Regions from separate parts of the Brevibacillus brevis NBRC 100599 genome, predicted to be linked through region 1. Evidence: riboswitches for the same ligand, from Rfam matches in the RefSeq annotation. Region 1 holds a riboswitch; each other region holds the start of a gene.
The links. A riboswitch is a leader RNA that binds a small molecule or an ion and turns the genes downstream of it on or off. The one in region 1 is predicted to bind S-adenosylmethionine.

Region 2: linked by a shared signal. The riboswitch ahead of BBR47_RS14385 (ABC transporter permease) and the one ahead of BBR47_RS19415 (aminotransferase class I/II-fold pyridoxal phosphate-dependent enzyme) in region 1 are both predicted to bind S-adenosylmethionine.
Region 3: linked by a shared signal. The riboswitch ahead of BBR47_RS25580 (sugar ABC transporter substrate-binding protein) and the one ahead of BBR47_RS19415 (aminotransferase class I/II-fold pyridoxal phosphate-dependent enzyme) in region 1 are both predicted to bind S-adenosylmethionine.

The regions. Positions count from the first base shown of each region.
Region 1 covers NC_012491.1:4,057,801-4,064,033, forward strand. Annotated here, with positions in the region: gene BBR47_RS19400 (PhoH family protein) at 1-534, opposite strand, end outside; gene BBR47_RS19405 (YhcN/YlaJ family sporulation lipoprotein) at 737-1,342, shown strand; gene BBR47_RS19410 (trans-sulfuration enzyme family protein) at 1,365-2,552, opposite strand; gene BBR47_RS19415 (aminotransferase class I/II-fold pyridoxal phosphate-dependent enzyme) at 2,549-3,712, opposite strand; SAM riboswitch class I at 3,807-3,926, opposite strand; gene BBR47_RS19420 (pyridoxamine 5'-phosphate oxidase family protein) at 4,001-4,459, opposite strand; gene BBR47_RS19425 (DUF5665 domain-containing protein) at 4,628-4,939, shown strand; gene BBR47_RS19430 (hypothetical protein) at 4,949-6,233, opposite strand, start outside.
Region 2 covers NC_012491.1:2,954,874-2,961,106, forward strand. Annotated here, with positions in the region: gene BBR47_RS14375 (MBL fold metallo-hydrolase) at 1-1,204, shown strand, start outside; gene BBR47_RS14380 (sulfite exporter TauE/SafE family protein) at 1,242-2,036, shown strand; SAM riboswitch class I at 2,159-2,263, shown strand; gene BBR47_RS14385 (ABC transporter permease) at 2,373-3,305, shown strand; gene BBR47_RS14390 (ABC transporter permease) at 3,310-4,257, shown strand; gene BBR47_RS14395 (ABC transporter ATP-binding protein) at 4,271-5,293, shown strand; gene BBR47_RS14400 (ABC transporter ATP-binding protein) at 5,286-6,233, shown strand, end outside.
Region 3 covers NC_012491.1:5,377,450-5,383,682, forward strand. Annotated here, with positions in the region: gene BBR47_RS25570 (ABC transporter permease) at 133-1,131, opposite strand; gene BBR47_RS25575 (sugar ABC transporter ATP-binding protein) at 1,133-2,623, opposite strand; gene BBR47_RS25580 (sugar ABC transporter substrate-binding protein) at 2,717-3,739, opposite strand; SAM riboswitch class I at 4,123-4,242, opposite strand; gene BBR47_RS25585 (ATP-binding protein) at 4,445-5,698, shown strand; gene BBR47_RS25590 (DUF421 domain-containing protein) at 5,745-6,233, opposite strand, start outside.

The sequences.
Region 1 (6,233 bases):
TGCGTAGTAGTTCTTGATGATATCGGACGCTACCATCATCTTCTGATACCCCGGGTAAATACTGGAGAACTCCCCCACAACTCGATCCGAAAGAAAATCCTCTGCGGAAATATTCAATGCATCAGCCTTGACTCTCATGAGCGCATCCTTACTTACCAGAATGACTGGTCTTGGCTGTGGTTTTCCGTTTTCCTCCTCTTGTAAGTTTAGTGCAACCGCTAAAATCCGGTTGTCATTACTCATTTCCGTGAATTGTTTTTGAAGGCGGTGGAAAGAGGAATGATTCAGTTCCACTCGAAACAATCCACCTGTTTCAAGGGTAATGCCAGTGTGTAATTGCCCCAGCTCACGAAAACTGTCAAAGAGCCGAGATACGTACCGAGCATTGCGGCCAATTTCATCCATGTACCGCTTTTTGGAATCGATTTCTTCCAATACGACAGCTGGTATGACGATTTCGTTGTCAGCGAAAGAAAACATCGCCCTTGGATCTTGCAGGAGTACGTTGGTGTCCAGTACGTAGATTTTCTTCAAAATCTCGCCTCCTATTACCCTTCTTATATACCCTATGCAATTTTTGGAGGGATGCTCAAGTGCGGCGACGTGATGTACTACAGTCTATGTTCAGGTAGACAGAGATAGACGACCCATTGGCAGAATGAAAATGGACAGCCCAGAACAAAATACTTGTAACCCTGCTCTCCTAACGAAGGAAGGCAATACTGGGAAAGGGAGAATGCCTGTGAAACGGATCATGATCTACTGTCTCGGTTTTAGCTTGTTGCTTACAGCATGTACGTCAGGCAATAAAACCCCGACGAATCAGGCTGCACAACAGCCGAAGCATGCCACTCATACTCAGCGTGTTCAGCAAACAGCTCCTCAGCCTGCTTATAATCAATCTTCCCAAGCCACCGCTGATCGTCTCGCCCAACTAGTAACACGTGTGAAAAGGGTGCACAGCGCCACGGCTGTGGTCTTGGGCAAATATGCGGTAGTCGGTATTACTGTGGATCCAAATCTGGATCGCCCAGAAGTTGGCGTCATTAAGTATACAGTTGCGGAAGCTCTGAAAGAAGACCCTCAAGGAGCGAATGCTGTCGTTACGGCAGACCCTGCCATCGTCCAGCGTTTACGGGAAATGAGAGATGATATTCGTCGTGGCCATCCTGTTGCCGGAATCACCGAAGAGTTGGCGGATATGGTAGGTCGGATCATCCCCCAACTACCACGCAGTGTGCAGCCTCGTGAAGAAACCCCTTCCCAAGTAAAAGAAAAACGCATGCACAAAGAGCCACAAGGACAAAACAAAATCAACGCAAATCGTACAACAACACCTTAAAGAAAAAGAGGTATCCCCCGGATTAAGCCCGGGAGAATACCTCTTTTTCTTTATAGGCTGGTGCTTCAGATGGCAAATGATCCAGTGCTTGCTTCAAATCTGCCACCAAGTCATCGAAATCCTCTAAACCAGCAGACAATCTGATCAAACCATCTGTGATTCCCCTTGCAGCTCTTTCTTCAGCGGGCATCGCTGCATGTGACATCGTAGCTGGATACGAGAGAATCGTTTCGACTGCCCCGAGGCTGACTGCCACAATCGGCAATTTTACGCGATCAAACAGCGCTTTTGCACGCTCACGACTCCCTACATCAAAGGAAAGAACAGCCCCATGACCGGTCGCTTGTTGTGTTTGAATCAGGTGACTGGGGTGATCGGCCAGTCCCGTATAGTAAACGCGACTTACTTGTGGATGCGAAGACAACCACTCAGCCAAGCCCGCGGCTGTCTTCGTGCTCACATCCAGTCGGGCTTTCAATGTTTTGAGCCCACGCATCACGAGCCAGCAGTCCTGCACACCCAAAATCGCTCCCATGCCATTCTGGATAAAGTAGAGCTGCTCCCCTAACCCAGCTTCTCTGGTCACAGCCAGACCAGCCACGACGTCGCTATGCCCTCCGATAAACTTTGTTGCACTATGAATGACCACATCTGCGCCAAGTTCCAATGGACGCTGGTAATACGGGGTAAGGAACGTATTATCGACGATGACGAGCAAGCCGTGCTCTTTCGCGATACGAGAAACCGCTGCAATATCTGTGACCTTTAAGGTGGGATTGGAGGGGGTCTCCAGGTAAACCCCTTTCGTTGCCGGTGTAATGGCCGCACGAACGGCTTCTGTCTCTGTTGCATCCACGAACGTTACAGAGATGCCCATTCTCGACAATACCTTGGTCAAAAACCGAAACGTGCCACCGTATACATCTTCCGCCACTACAACATGATCTCCGGCTGAAAACAGCATGAACACGCTGGAAATGGCAGCCATGCCAGATGAGAACGCGAAACCGCGTGCGCCTCCCTCCAGAGACGCAATGGCTTCTTCCAAAGCCTGCCTGGTCGGATTTCCTGATCTGGCATAATCAAATGCACCTGGCTGATCGATATCAGCCTGATGAAACGTAGAAGCTTGATAAATCGGAACCGACGACGCACCTGTGAACGGGTCAATGCAAGTGGAACCGTGGAGGATCTTGGTGGCAAAATTCATCGTACACTCCCCCCTACGACCAAACTAGCATTCAAGGCCTGAAACAAATCGGCTACGACATCATCTGGATGCTCGATGCCAACCGACAGCCGCAACAATCGATAACAAACACCGACATGCTCTCTGACTTCTTGCGGGATATCCGCGTGAGTCTGCGTCGCCGGATACGTACACAATGACTCAACACCACCCAGGCTTTCAGCAAAGGACACGATTTGCAGATTTTGCAGGAACAATCCCACCTGCTCCACATCGCGTACGCGGAACGAAACCATCCCACTATGCCCTGTCGCTTGATTCACCTGGATCTCATGTCCCGGATGCTCTGGCAGACCCGGATAAAATACCTCCGCTACTGCCGGATGCTCACGCAGCTTTTCCGCTACAATCAAGGCATTGGATTGATGGCGCTCCATCCGCAATGCCAATGTTTTCATCCCGCGAATGAGAAGCCAGCAATCTTGAGGTCCGAGTACAGCACCGATTGAATTGTGCAAAAACCGGATTTTTTCCGACAACTCTTCTCCTTTTGTTACGATGAGTCCAGCCAACACATCGTTGTGTCCTGCCAAATACTTGGTCGCACTATGTAAGACGATATCTGCACCAAGCTCTAGTGGGCGTTGACAATACGGGGTTAAGAATGTGTTGTCTACAATCGTCAGGAGACTGTGCTGCTTCGCCAATTGTGCTACTGCTCGAATATCGGTAATCTGCATGAGCGGATTGGTTGGTGTCTCGACGAAAATAGCCTTTGTGTCTGGGCAAATCGCATTTTTCAGTGCAACAATGTCACGCAAATCCACGTACGAAAACGTCAGACCGTAACGAGAGAGCACTTGCTCGAACAATCGATAGGTTCCCCCGTACAGATCGAGCGAAACAATCAGATGATCTCCTTGGGAAAACAAACCCATGACGGTATGAACAGCAGCCATTCCCGAGGCGCAAGCGAATCCTGCATCTCCTGATTCCGCTATAGCGATGGTCTCCTCCAAAATGGTACGAGTAGGATTAGCTGTGCGCGTATAATCATATCCAGTGCTCTGGCCCAAGGCAGGATGACGATAAGCCGTTGCATAGTAAACAGGAAAGCTCACCGCCCCTGTTTTTTCGTCTTTGCCTACTCCCGCCTGAATCAACTTTGTTTCCAATTTCATGTCTGTTTCTCTCCCTCCAATAGTGTACGAGGGCATCAAAAAAGCCCTCTTTCCTCTGAAAGAAGGCTTTGTTTACGTCACCGTAAGCAAATCCTTCTCATCTTTCAGAGTTTGATAACTCTGCAGGAATTAGCACCATTATCTCCCTGTTAAAATACAGGTGATTGGTTGCCGGGCATCATCGGGCCAGTCCCTCCGCCGCTCTGGATAAGAAGATTGCTATTCAATTCGATTGACCCTAATACTAATGGATCGGCAGGATTCTTGTCAACAATTTATTTCCACCCGTTAATTTGCATCTTTCAGGGCGGTCATCACTTGATTGTCCAGCTTCGCTGCTGCGTTTTTGTCATACGTCTTTTCATATTGTGGTTCTGCGGAAATACGGGAACCGTAAAACATAATATCACGAACAGCCTCAATTTTGATCTCTACCATGGCCAGCTTGAGCGGAACACCTTCCAGGCGGTCTGTTTTAACGACAGCACGACCATTAATGGCGAAAGACGAGCCGGCACCGATCAAATGCAGGACAACCTGCGGTTCCTTCGCAATATTAGCCAAAATACGTGAGCGATTATCCACGGCAAAACGAATCGTATCGGCGCTGACAGCAAACGTCCAGGACAAGGAACTGAGCGATGGTGCTCCTGACTCATGGTCTACTGTGCCCAAGGTAACAAAACGCTCTTTTTGCAAGAGCTTGAATAAATCTTCGGAAAGAGTTTGGGAAACAGTTTCAGCCATTTCAAAGCCTCCTATCAAACGTTTAGTACGTTCATTTTACCCTTCGTATTGCTGATAGGCAAACGTTTCCTCTCCACCTTGATTCTGGTTGTCTTTTTCCCTAGACTGGTAGGTAACAATACCGAATGATGGAAGGGGTTGAACAGCTTGTCGCCTACAGATCGCCTCATGCAGCAAATTGACCAAGTACTTGAAGAGCTTCAGGAAGTTCGGAAGGTAAATGAGCGGATGCACAAAATTGCGATGTTCTTAGAAGATATCCGACTAGCAGATGTGATCCAAAATTACACAGCCCCGCGCAAGCTGCTCTGGATCAATTTCCTCGCAGGTCTTGCCCGGGGTCTGGGATTGACGATTGGTACTGCTATCGTTTTGGCTTTCCTCGGCTCCCTCTTGACGCAATTTCTTTCGATCCCCATTTTGGGGGATTACATCAGACAATTGGTGGAGTACGTCGAGACTTACAAGCAACGGCCTTAATGATAGAGACTAGTCTCTGTCCTCGTCATGATCGTCATCATCGTGATCTTCATTCCATTCCTTACCGTGCTTTTTCCAATAGCCATACGCATTGCCGTTGGGATGCTTATCTTTCTGCTTCCCTTTTTCTTTTTTCTTTTTGTCATCATGATCGTCTTCATCGCCGTCTGTTGGCTTCACAGGCTCGACAATGACCTTTGTGCTGAGTGCAACGTCAGCTTTCTTAATCAGCTTATCGTCTTCATACAATGCGAATTGAATCGATTTGGCACTAAAGGAATGATTCTTGTAAGACAACGTCAAAGAGAACTCGCCTTTGTCATTCGGTTTAATCTCTTTTTTCTTCCCGTCAGGAGCGATCACAACCAGCTTAGCATCGTCCTTTTTGTTCCAGCCGCTTACTGTCCCCTTCACCTGGATGGACTTGGCGGCAGGATTGTTTACAGCAGTCGCCTTGATGACATATGCGGTCGCCTGATCCTTGTCAGGAGCGTTAACGATTTCTACCTGAACAGATTCGGAATCAACCTTCTTGCCATCCTCGTAAACCTCGATCAAGGCTTTTTGATCTTTTGCGGCTTGTACATCCTTTACTGAAACCGTAAAGCTGCCTACGCCATCCCACAGCTTCTTCACGTTTGCGTCTTTTTTCACGCCATTATAGGTGACAGTTACTTTGTCTGCCCCCTGCTTGACAATTCCTTTTACTTTTAATTCCTTTTTCTTCGCATCCAATACAGACATGGTATGGATGATCATTTCCTGATCTTCTTCTGCTTTTGGAACGATCTTTACCTGTTCGCTATCGACCAGCTTGCTGCCTGCATAGGCGCTTACGGTTACATACGGCTCATAGGATGCATCCGGAGCTTCAAAGCTGACCGTAAAAGAATGCTCGTTGGTCGGAACGACTTCAATGATGTCGGAATTTGGCTTTTTCACTACCACCTTGGTGACATCCGAAGTCACAATCCCCTTTATGTACACCTTGTTATTTTCAGTCTTGGCATTTACGCTCACGATTTCTTCAGCATTCTCTGTCAGGCGCACTTCCAGCCAGATGTCGCTGTAGTACTCGTTGTAGATACGCTCCCACTCCGCTTTGTTTTCTTCCATATACGTTTGGAGCTTCGTATTCAAGTTGATTTCATCTACAATGATGTACAAGTGATCCGCTTGATTTTTCAAGAGCATGTTCAACGTGGTTGGATCATTTTGGGCCAGTTCTTTTAAATTGTAGCGCGTGACTTGCTTCCCCTCGTCATTCATGACTACCTTTGTGGCACTTGGACTA
Region 2 (6,233 bases), 1.1 Mb from region 1:
TCAAGCGAAGCTGTTTTTATCCAATGAGGGCGATGAAGATTGGAAATATCAATACGTGAAAGGCTTGAACCATCAGCTTGTGCACGATGGGGATCGCTTTTTTATCGGAAACTTGCTATTTGAAGTCATGCATACCCCTGGCCATACGCCTGAGAGTATCTCCTTCCTTTTGACAGACCTTGGAGGGAATGCAGATCGCCCTATTGGGATCTTCACAGGAGATTTCGTCTTTGTCGGCGATATCGGCAGACCGGACTTGCTCGAAAAAGCAGCGGGAATGAAGGGGACGTCCGAGTTAGGTGCAAGAGCCATGTTCCAGTCCCTCCAAAAATTCAAGCAACTGCCGGATTATATGCAGGTATGGCCAGCCCATGGCGCAGGAAGTGCTTGCGGGAAAGCACTGGGGGCCGTGCCGTCTTCTACCGTCGGCTATGAAAAGCTCTTTAACTGGGCGATGTCACACACGAGTGAAGAGGAATTCGTTCAGGCGCTCCTGGATGGACAACCAGAGCCGCCAACGTATTTTGCCGTGATGAAACGCGTGAATAAGGAAGGCCCTGCCTTGCTAAAGGAGCTTCCTGTTGTTCAAGAGTTCAACTCGCTAGAAGCGGTAAATAAATCACTGGAAAACGGACAGATAATTGATACGCGACCTTTCCACAAATTTGCGAAGGGTTATCTGGCGGGAACACTTCATATTCCCTTTAACAAGTCATTTGCCAACTGGGCAGGCTGGATTGTCGATTACGATCGCCCCGTTCACATCCTGACCACCCCATATGAGCTGGACGAGATTTTGCAAGCCTTGCATGCTGTAGGGATTGATCATGTCACAGGCTTTATCGACAGCACCAAGCTAATGGAAAGTGAAGTGTCTTCGCTCGAGACAATTGAAGAGGTAACACCGCTAGAGATTGCAGAGCGCGTGGAAAAGGGAGAGGTTCATGTAGTAGATGTACGTAATCTGGCTGAGTGGAAGGAAGGACATATTCCAGATGCACAGCACATCATGCTCGGTTCACTCGCCATGCGGCTAGATGAGATTCCTCACGATAAACCGCTTCTCGTACAATGCCGTTCCGGTGCCCGATCTGCCATTGGCGCAAGCATTCTTAAAGCAAACGGATTCAAGGATGTAATGAATTTGAGCGGCGGTATCTTACAATGGCAAATAAACGGCTTGGCAGTAGTACAACGAGGATAAAACGAAATCAAAGCGAGTCGCTGCAAAGGGTGAGCCTATGACTATCGACCTAGTGATCACACTGTTTGTTATCGGTTTCGTGGGATCGTTCATTTCTGGTCTCGTTGGAATCGGGGGCTCCATCATCAAGTATCCGATGCTTCTGTACATTCCGCCCGCCCTTGGATTCGTTGCTTACACAGCTCACGAAGTATCCGGAATAAGTGCCGTCCAAGTATTTTTTGCCACCCTAGCCGCTGTTTGGACTCTGCGCAAAGATAAGCTTATTCATTACCAGCTCGTTGTGTACATGGGAAGTGCCATTATTGTCGGGAGCTTGCTTGGAGGATATGGAGGGAAATTTCTTTCGGCAAATGCCGTCAATATCGTTTACGCCATCCTGGCCACGATCGCTGTAATCTTGATGTTCCTGCCAAAAAAGCGAGTGGACGAACGTGAACAGACGACCGAGGTTATCTTTCATAAACCAACAGCTGTCTTATCTGCTTTGACGGTCGGAGGTGCCTCCGGAATTGTCGGGGCAGCGGGCGCTTTTATTTTGGTTCCCATCATGTTGATCATCCTCAAGATACCGACAAGAGTTGCGATTGCGTCCTCTCTTGCCATCACTTTTCTATCTTCCATTGGATCGACGATAGGGAAATGGATGGCAGGGGACATATTGCTGTGGCCATCTGTGATCATGGTAATCGCCAGCATCATGGCAGCGCCGCTCGGTACGAAGGTCAGCAAACGTTTGGGCACGGAGATTCTCCAATCCATTCTTGCCTTGTTGATCCTAGCCACCACGATTAAGATTTGGGCTGACATCCTCCTATTCATACGTGTATGAAGATTTACTTTTTTCACAAATAAAATAAAGAAAAATCAATTGTCATGGAACAGTATTGACATATCCGAGTAAAATGATAAGATAAAAAAGAATTTTACAATGAAATTAAATTTCATAGAACATTCTTATCGAGAGTGGTGGAGGGACTGGCCCGATGAAACCCGGCAACCTTGGTCTGATTGACCTTACGGTGCTAATTCCTGCGGAGTTAATCTGCGAGATGAGAAGGTGGGAAACGTGCAATCGCCCCTCTTCTTTTCGGAGAGGGGTTTTCTATATTTATAATCCGTAGTATTCATATCGTTTTACTTTTTATTATTTAAAGGAGGAAACAACGTGCTTTATTATGCAGTCAAGCGTGGCTTTCTCATGATCGTTACGCTGTGGATGATTGTCACGGTAACGTTCGTGACGATGCACCTGATTCCAGGTGATCCATTCGCATCAGATGCCAAAATGCTTCCAGAAGAAGTGGTGAAGAACATGCGAGCGGAGTACAACCTGGATCAGCCAATCACGGTACAGTACCTGCTCTATCTAAAAGGATTGCTGCAATTTGACTTAGGGCCCTCTATCCAGTCCAAGACGAGGGATGTGAACACACTGATTGCAGAGGGATTTCCCGCATCGGCTGTTCTGGGACTCCAGTCGTTTATGGTCGCGCTGGCAGGTGGAATCACACTGGGAATCGTAGCGGCACTCTATCACAATCGGACCTTGGATTTCTTGTCTATGTTTGCTGCCATCATCGGGATATCCGTCCCCAGTTTTATTCTCGCGCCACTGTTGATCAAGTACTTAGCGGTCAAATGGGAGCTTTTACCCGTCGCTGCATGGGGGAGCTGGGAGCACTCGATTCTTCCAACACTTGCGCTCTCTATCGGTCCGCTCGCCATCATCGCCCGCTTTGTACGAGCCAGCATGCTTGAGGTTTGGCAACAGGAATACATAAGCACGGCAGAGGCCAAAGGGCTTGGCACCTTTTCCATTGTCGTTAGACACGGGATGCGCAATGCCATCCTGCCTGTTCTTACCTTTATCGGTCCGCTGTTTGCCAACCTGATGACCGGAACCTTTGTGGTGGAAAAGATTTTCGCCATTCCCGGGCTCGGCAAATATTTCGTGGAAAGCATTTTTAACCGCGATTATCCCGTTATTTTGGGAACGACTGTGTTTTACAGCTTTGTGCTCATTTTTACTTTGTACATCATCGACCTGCTGTATCGGGTGATTGACCCGCGCATCAGATTAACGAGTGGAGGGAAGTAGTCTTATGGCCAATCAGGCAACACAACTGGATTCCCTGTTTCGTCCAGTCGACCGAAACCGGCTTTCTGAGGAAATTCGGGAGCGCCCGAGTCTTGGGTATTGGCAGGAGGTATTGCAGCGGGTTTCCAGTAACAAGCTGGCAATGCTGGGGTTCTTCCTGCTCGCAGCAGTGGTGACCCTCTCAATCATTGGTCCGTTGCTCGTTCCCCACAGCCCACATGAACAGTCTTTGACGAAAGGAAATCTGCCACTGTCGGGCGAGCACTGGTTTGGAACCGATGACTTGGGGCGGGACATGTGGGCACGTACCTGGGCAGGCGGACAAATCTCTTTGTTTATTGGTGTGGCGGCAGCAGCCACCGACCTCGTGATTGGTGTATGCATCGGCGGGATATCCGGTTACATGGCAGGGAGGAACAAGCTGGGCGACCGTGTAGACAACATCCTGATGCGGTTGGCCGAAATTCTGTACAGCATTCCGTATCTGCTGGTGGTAATCCTGCTGATGGTGGTACTGGAGCCTGGACTCGCAACAATCATTATTGCCCTTTCGCTAACTGGCTGGGTGGGGATGGCCCGCCTGGTCAGAGGACAAATCATGCAGATCAAGCGGCAGGAGTTTGTTCTGGCCGCAGAAAAGCTGGGCACCTCTCATACCAAAATCATCATCAAACATCTGCTGCCGAATACGATCGGCGTCATCATCGTCAACCTGACCTTTACGATTCCGCACGCGATTTTCGCCGAATCATTTCTCAGCTTTCTTGGACTGGGTGTGCAAGCGCCAATAGCCAGCTGGGGAACCATGGCCAACGACGCGCTGGCGGTTATGCTGAGCGGACAGTGGTGGCGACTGTTTTTTCCGGGATTCATGATTTCGCTTACGATGTTCGCTTGCAATGCACTCGGGGACGGTTTGCAGGATGCACTGGACCCACGGATCAGGAAATGAGGGGGAGTACATCATGAAGCCTTTATTGGAAGTAGATCAGCTACGCGTCTCCTTTCGCACGTACGGTGGAGAGGTGCAGGCAGTAAGAGGGGTTTCCTTTTCTGTGAAGGAGGGAGCGACGCTGGCGATTGTGGGGGAAAGTGGCTGCGGAAAAAGTGTGACGGCTCGGGCATTGATGGGGATGATTCCACCACGAACAGGTCAGGTAAAAGGCGGCAGCATTCGGTTTCGCGGGCGTGAACTCACTGGGCTGACGAAGCTGGAATGGCAGCAGGTTCGCGGCTCGCAGATCGGTATGATCTTTCAGGACCCGATGACCTCGCTGAACCCCACGATGAAAATCGGTCAGCAGATTGCGGAAGGGCTGATCAAACATCGAAAGCATACGAAGACGGAAGCAAAGGAAGAGACGCTGAAACTGCTAGAGAGGGTAGGTATTCCAGAGGCGGCGAGGCGATTTGAACAATATCCGCACGAGCTAAGTGGAGGAATGCGGCAGCGTGTCGGAATCGCTATGGCGCTAGCCTGCCAACCGCAGTTGGTTATCGCAGATGAACCGACGACGGCGCTCGACGTGACCATTCAGGCGCAGATCCTTCGTCTGATGAAGGAATTGCAGGAGCAGTTGCACACCTCGATCATTTTGATCACCCACGATCTGGGCGTTGTCGCAGAGGTGGCCGATCATGTAGCGGTCATGTACGCAGGTGTAGTGGTGGAGAGCGGCCCGGTGGGAGAGATTTTTGACAATCCGCGCCATCCGTACACACAAGGGCTGTTGCAGTCTGTGCCACGTCTTGATGCAGGTAAAAAAGAACGACTGATTCCCATCGAGGGGACACCGCCGGATCTATTTCGTCCACCTGCCGGCTGCCCTTTCGCCGCCCGTTGCCGGTTTGCCATGGAAATTTGCCTGGAGCATATGCCTCAATCAAATTCGTTTTTCAATCAGCATGAGGCGAGCTGCTGGCTGAACGACCCGCGTGCCCGGGGAGTAGAAGCGTGGATGGTAGCAAGGAGGGAGACACATGGGTGACAACTTAGTAGAAGTGGAGAATCTCGCTAAATCGTTTGAGATTGGCAAAGGCCAACGGGTTAGAGCTGTTGACCGCGTCTCTTTTGAAATCAGGCGAGGGGAGACGCTCGGAATCGTTGGGGAAAGCGGCTGCGGCAAGTCTACGCTGGGCAGGACGATCGTAGGCCTGTACCCGGCTACTACAGGGCGCATCCTGTTTCAAGGCAAAGACATCGCCAGGATGGATCGACGTGAGCAACGGGAAGCGAACCGCCACATGCAGCTGATCTTCCAGGATCCGCAGGCCTCACTCAATCCGCGGTTGCGGGTAGGCGACATCATCGCCGAAGGAATCGACTCCTATGGATTGGCAAAAGGAAAAGAGCGAGAAGAGCGCATCTATCGGCTGCTGGAGCTAGTAGGATTGCACCCAAGCCACGCCAAACGTTTTCCGCATGAATTTAGCGGCGGACAGCGACAGCGTATCGGAATCGCTCGTGCGCTTGCGGTGGAGCCCAGCTTTATCGTGGCAGACGAGTCCATCTCCGCACTGGATGTGTCCATTCAGGCGCAAATCGTCAATCTTTTAGCTGATCTTCAGGCAGAGCGGTCTATCACCTATCTGTTTATCGCCCATGACCTGTCGATAGTGAAGCATATCAGCGACCGGATTGGCGTGATGTACCTGGGGCAGATGATGGAGCTTGCACCGAGCGAGGAGTTGTTTGCCACGCCGCTGCATCCCTACACGCAAGCCTTGATCTCGGCAATGCCCGTCTCCCATCCAGCACAGCGCGAAGAACGGGAGCAGATTGTACTGACTGGAGAACCACCCAGCCCGATTCATCCGCCAAGCGGTTGTCCGTTTCGCACCAGATGTCCGGTTGCCCAAGGCGTTTGCTCCGAAATAGCACCGGATTGGAAGGAGGTGAGGCACGGACACTGGATCGCTTGCCATCTT
Region 3 (6,233 bases), 1.3 Mb from region 1:
ATGTAAGCCGAAAAAACACATCCCTTCTCTTTATTTGAAATTACTTTCGTATTTGTCTCACTTGAGTAAGACCAATACTAAGCTTCAAAAAAGAGAAGGGAATAGTGGGAAGATGAGAAGAACGTTTCTATTCTAAGCGTTTCGTTTTCTCCGCAGTTGATAATAGGTCACAGCCAGTGCAAGCGCCAAAACCGTCCCCTTAATAATATCGTACGCGTAATACGGCAGATTGAGCATCGTCATGCCGTTGAGCAGCACCCCGATCAGGATCGCTCCCACAAATGTACCAAAAACGTTTGGCTTCCCTGCCCCGAAAACGGAGAAGCCTACAAAAGCAGCCGCTACTGCATCCATCAGCATGGAGCCGCCGCTACTCACCTGCCCGGTACCGATCCGCGCTGCCAAGAGCATCCCGCCCAAGCCCGCAAAAAGAGCAGAAAGCACATAAGCCAAGGTACGATAGCGATTCACAGGAATCCCCGACAGACGGGCTGCTTCCAAATTACCACCTGTCATGTACAGCATCCGCCCCTGTCTCGTATAGGTCAGGTACACATGCGTAATTGCGACAAGTAAAAACGTCAGGATAACCGGAACAGGAACGGAGAGAATTTCTCCTTGGCCCAGCCACAGGAACCATTCCTGAAATTTTCCCGGAGCCTGTGAGCCGTCCTGCATCGGCATGTTTGCATAGATCGAGTAACCTTGGGAATACGTCATATGAAGGCCGTTGACGATGTAGAGCATCGCCAGAGTAGCCAGCAAATCAGGAATGCGGATTTTTACGACCAGGAAAGCGTTGACCAGCCCGACGAGCAAGCTGAGTACAATCGGAACAACCAAAGTCGTGAAGACTCCTTGTTCGTACCAAACCATCATCGAAGCAGAAACGACCGTGGTCAATGAAACCGTCGATCCTACAGACAAATCAAAGCCTCCGACAATCAGCGAGAACGTAACGCCTATCGCGACAAATGTCACAATCGAGATGGAGCGAAGAATGTCCGTCAGGTTGTCGTACGTGAAGAAATATGGGTTGGTCAGACTGAATAACAACATGACAATGACGATGACTGCAACCGTTCCGTATTTGTAAACAAAATCAAACAAGCTAAACTTTTTATTTGCCACGTTACTCACCTCCGCTTGCGTAGTACATAATCAGCTCTTGTGTTGCTTCCTCGCGACTCAATTCCTTCACGATCTTGCCCTCGAACATGACGAGAATCCGGTCTGCGATCCCGATAACTTCCTGAAACTCACAGGAGAAATACAGGACGCCCTTTTTCTGCTCGGCAAGATTTCCGATCAGGCGGTAAATATCACTTTTCGCGCCGATATCCACTCCTTTTGTCGGCTCGTCAAACATAAAGAGGTGAGCGTTTGTATCCAGCCATTTGCCGATGGCGACTTTTTGCTGGTTTCCGCCGCTGAGAAAACCGACCAGCTGCTTGATATCGGCTGTTTTTACCCCAAGACGCTGCACGAGCTCTCTTGCGTTAGCCGCTTCCGCCCCTTTTTTGATAAAACCGAGCCAGGACTTCTTTTTCAACGAGGCGACAGACAGGTTGTTCTGCACGGACTCCTCTACGAAAATCCCTTCTTTGCGCCTTTCCTCCGGGACGAGAACGATTCCGGCATCGACAGCGTCTTTTGGCGAGCGCAGTTGGATACGTGTTCCATGCAAGCGAACAGCTCCAGCCTTTGCCTCATCTGCGCCGAAGAGCAATCGGGCGAGCTCAGTCTTCCCTGCCCCAACCAGACCGACGACACCCACGATTTCTCCCTCGCGAACCCGCAAGTCGACACCGTGTACCTTGCCGCCAGCCACACCTGACGCCTCAAAAATCGTTTCGCCAATCGGCACTGCAAGCTTCGGGAACTCCTCGTCGAAGCTTTTGCCCAGCATGTTCGCGATCACTTCGTCCATACTGGTCTTCGCCGTCTCTGTGGTCACAACATGCTGTCCATCGCGCATGATAGTGATCCGATCACAGATTTCAAAGATTTCTGGCAGGCGATGGGAGATATAAATGATCCCGACTCCAGCTTTTTTCAACTGCGCAATGATTTGAAACAGCCGTTCGCTCTCCTTCGTGCTCAACGGCGCTGTCGGTTCATCGAAAATGACGTATTTTGCCTTTTGAACGGTCGCCCGTGCAATCAAAATCAATTGCTTTTCCGACAGCGTACATTCTTCGACGAGCATCCTCACTGGAATGGAAAAGCCGAAGTTTTTTAAAATCTGCTCCGTTTCGTTGTACAAGCTCTGCCAGTTGATCAGCCCCTTGGTTTTCGCCTGGACGAGCTGGTCCGCCAGTATGTTTTCGGCGACACTCAAATTCGGGATCAGGGCGGTGTCCACTTCCTGATATACACATTGAATGCCCTGTGCTTTGGCGTCCTGCGGAGATTGAATCGACACGGCCTGTCCATCGATGGTGATCGTACCGCCATCTGCCTGATACGCTCCCGTGAGGATTTTCATCAGGGTACTCTTTCCCGCACCATTCGCTCCGAGCAGTGCGTGAACCTCTCCTGCGCGCACCTCAAAATCGACGGATCGCAGGGCAGGAACCCCAGAAAACTGCTTCGCCATCCCTTTCATCTGCAATGTGGACATGTTTCACACCTCCTGTTAACCTGCGTGTTCCCACCTCTATAAGGAAAAATCCCGTTGGCGGATACAGCTCAACGGGAAAAGCCAATTTGGTTCTTACTTGCCCCACTCTTGTACGTATTGGGACAGGTCGCCCATCGTTACTTTTTTATCCTTCGGCAGGTCTTCTTGTTTCACCAGCACTGGGTTTAGCTTCACGTTGTCTGGCACTTGCTCGCCTTTGATCTTTTGGAACACGGTTTGGGCATGGATGCGTCCGATATTGGATGGGTCTACCGCTGCCGTCGCTGCCCACGGAGAGTTTTCCGCCTGGATCATTTGCAAATCCTCATCGCTTAAATCGATGGAGTATACTTTGATTTCCGTACGTCCTGCTTGTTGGATGGCACGTGTCGCCCCTTTGGCAAATTCATCCCAAGCCGCCCATACTGCTGTGATGTCGCCTTTATTCGGATACTTTTTCAAGATCGCTTCCATCTGCGTTTGTGTATCGAGAGCCGTATTGTTGGTAGCAGAACCGAATGCCGCAATTTCTTTCAAGTCCGGGTATTTCTTCTGGAAAGCTTCGTACGTCACTTGGCGTTTTTCCATTGGCGCAAAGCCAGCTACCCAAACTTTTACGATGTTGCCTTTGCCGTTTGTATCTGCCGCCAGCTTTTCCAAGCTCAGCTCTGCCAACTTGTTGTCATCCTGCGCCACAACTGGCACACCCGGAATGTTGATGTCTGTATCAAACAGGACAACCGGAATTTTTTTATCCACGGCCTTTTGCGTGCCCTGCTGCAACGCTTCTGCCGTACCATGATCGATCAGAATGCCATCAAACCTTTGGTTCACAGCCGCATCGAGGTTGGACGCCATTTTTGCCAGATCAGTATCTGCGTTGAATACGGTCAACTCGCCCCCGTTTTTCTCCACCTCTTTCTTCACGCCATTGATATATTGAGCGGAGAACGTCCCTACGTTTTGGCGCATGATCAGTGCGATTCTCTTTGCCTTCTCTCCCGAAGCACCGCCGTTTGTACTGCCTGTTCCCGTTGTTGCCCCGCTGCCGCATGCCGTCACGAGAACAGAAGCTGCCAAAACAAGTGATGTGATCAGACCGAGTTTCTTTTTCATTTTGATGTTCCCCCTTTTTTCTTTTTAAAACAGATAACAATGATGAAATTTTTTTGTTTCCCCTCAATCAATTGAAGCTTCTTTTGACTTCACTTTCAAAAAGGAATAAAACTTCGTAGAAGAAGCGCATTTCCAGTCCAAGCGCCTCTGGAGCCCATCTCAGCTTCGGAATAAATGGCGGGGAATTTCAGCTTCACTTATGAAATCCTTCCTGAACCTTCTGCGTTTGAAGCTCTCCCGCCATTTCTTCCGAAGCGGACAGTCTTCACTCACAGCGGGGCGGAGGCCGAAGCGTAGACTGGAAATGCGCTTCTTCCCCACGACAGCTACGCAAAAAATCCTCTTTCACAGAGAAAGAGGACAAAAATCGACAAGATTCTCGCCTCTTATCTGTCAGGTATTCTACCTGTTGGAGTTAGCACCTTGGCTCGAAAGAACGCATTCTCTCGTGCTAGGTTGCCGGGCTTCATAGGGCCATTCCCTCAGCCTTCTCTTGATAAGAGTAGTTTCTATTTTCAAAACGTTTGTATAAGTATATACAGAATATAATCTGGCAATTACCTATCTGTCAACTAGGTTTACCGAAAGAATTTTCTTGATAAATATTCCAGTTTCTTCTGTAACATCAAGAGGGATTTTGTTGTGTCTTGTCGAATTATCGTAGATTGATACAAGCCTAGCAAATATTTGCGATGGGGATGCTACATGAGTCTATTAAAAGAAGTTATTCTTCAATGGTTTTTCGCCATTATCCCGTTTGTGTTTTTCAACATTTATTACCGTGACAAAATGAGGAACTACAGCCGTTCCTTTATTGCCATCACCAGCTCAGCCTGCATGTTTCTCGCGATGACCTTCGCCCCGAGTGTCACGAATGGCATGTTTTTTGATATCCGACATGTCATCATATTTTTCGGACTAGTTTATGGCGGAGTCGAGATTGCCCTGCTCCTTCTGATTGAAGCCTTGGTTTATCGGCACTACCTTGGTGGCGAAGGAACATGGGTTGCCTTGCTGATCCTTACAGTCAATTTTGTCTTGTCACTCTTTTTGTATCGACACTACAAAGCCAGTTATCGGAAAACACTGTATCTTTTTATGACGAGTGCGATTTTTTCTACGGTTGCTTTAGGGACTACTTATTACTTTTTTCCCACGTATGTAACTCAACACCTCGTTTACTACACCATAGCGATCCCTATTCAAAACTTTTTCGGCCTCTGGTTATTAATGTCGCTTTTCAGCAAATGCGTTTCGGATAAGGAGCTGTTTATCCGCCACGCGCAAAACGAAAAAATCCAGACGATGAGCCATGTTGCTGCATCGCTTGCACACGAGGTTCGCAATCCGCTGACAGCAGTCAAAGGCTTTTTGAAATTAATACAGGAATGTCCGGAAAATTTGGTAAAAGTCGATCAATACATTCGCATAAGTCTTGATGAAGTACAACGCACAGAAGCCATTTTGACCGAGTACCTTGCCATTTCCAAGCCGCTCAAGGAACGACATGAGATCATTAATCTTAGCGAGCATTTGCATGCCATCCGCGAGGTGATGCTCCCCTTTGCCAATATGCATAACGTGGAGCTTACGCTGCAAGATTTTGAGAGACCTGTGACGATCAAGGCCAATCCAGACGAGTTCAAGCAAGTGTTGGTGAATTTCATCAAAAATGCTATCGAGGCGTGCTCGGATATTTCGGACGGAAAAGTCTCCCTGGACTTGCTCATCGAGCGAAACAAAGCCCTGTTGGTCATCAAGGATAACGGCGTCGGCATGGATGCAGGACAGATTAGCCGTCTCGGAACGATTTACTTTTCTACGAAAACAACTGGGACCGGCCTTGGATTGACGTATTCCTATCATGTCATTCATGCGATTGGCGGAACCGTCAATGTATCAAGTAAACCACGAGTAGGAACCAAGTTCACCATTATGCTCCCGTATAAGGCACAGTGACTTCATGCAATCTTGCAGAGGGACTGTGCCTTTTTCCATTCGATTGCTAATGATGCAACGGGGGTACTTGTGGTTCTTTTTTGTTTTTCAAGGAAAACTGCAATTCATTTTGGCGATTGATCGTCGCGAGAAAGACTTGTTCGGACGCGATCCCCTTTTTCTTTAATTCGTGCAAAAGCCATTGCTCATCGCGTTTCCGGTATGACAGCACATCTGGATATATCTTGCCTTCCACAATGACCGGCAGCGACATTCCCGCTGAAGAAGTATTGATGCCCAAATCTTGTTTCGTTACGACCTGCTGTTCTACTTTTTTGAGCACAGTCAACCGACCGTTTGCCTCGATAATAGCCAAATCAATCTCTGCCAGGTCAAAAATATCTTTTTCGCGAAGCATATGGAGGACATTATCGAGCGAGTAGCGGATTTTTTTCAAGTTTTTGAAGTGAAAAGCCCCGTTGTGGAAAATGACGGTCGGTTCAAATGTAACCATTCTGCCAAACCAGCGAAAGACAATGGACAAGTGCGATACGAC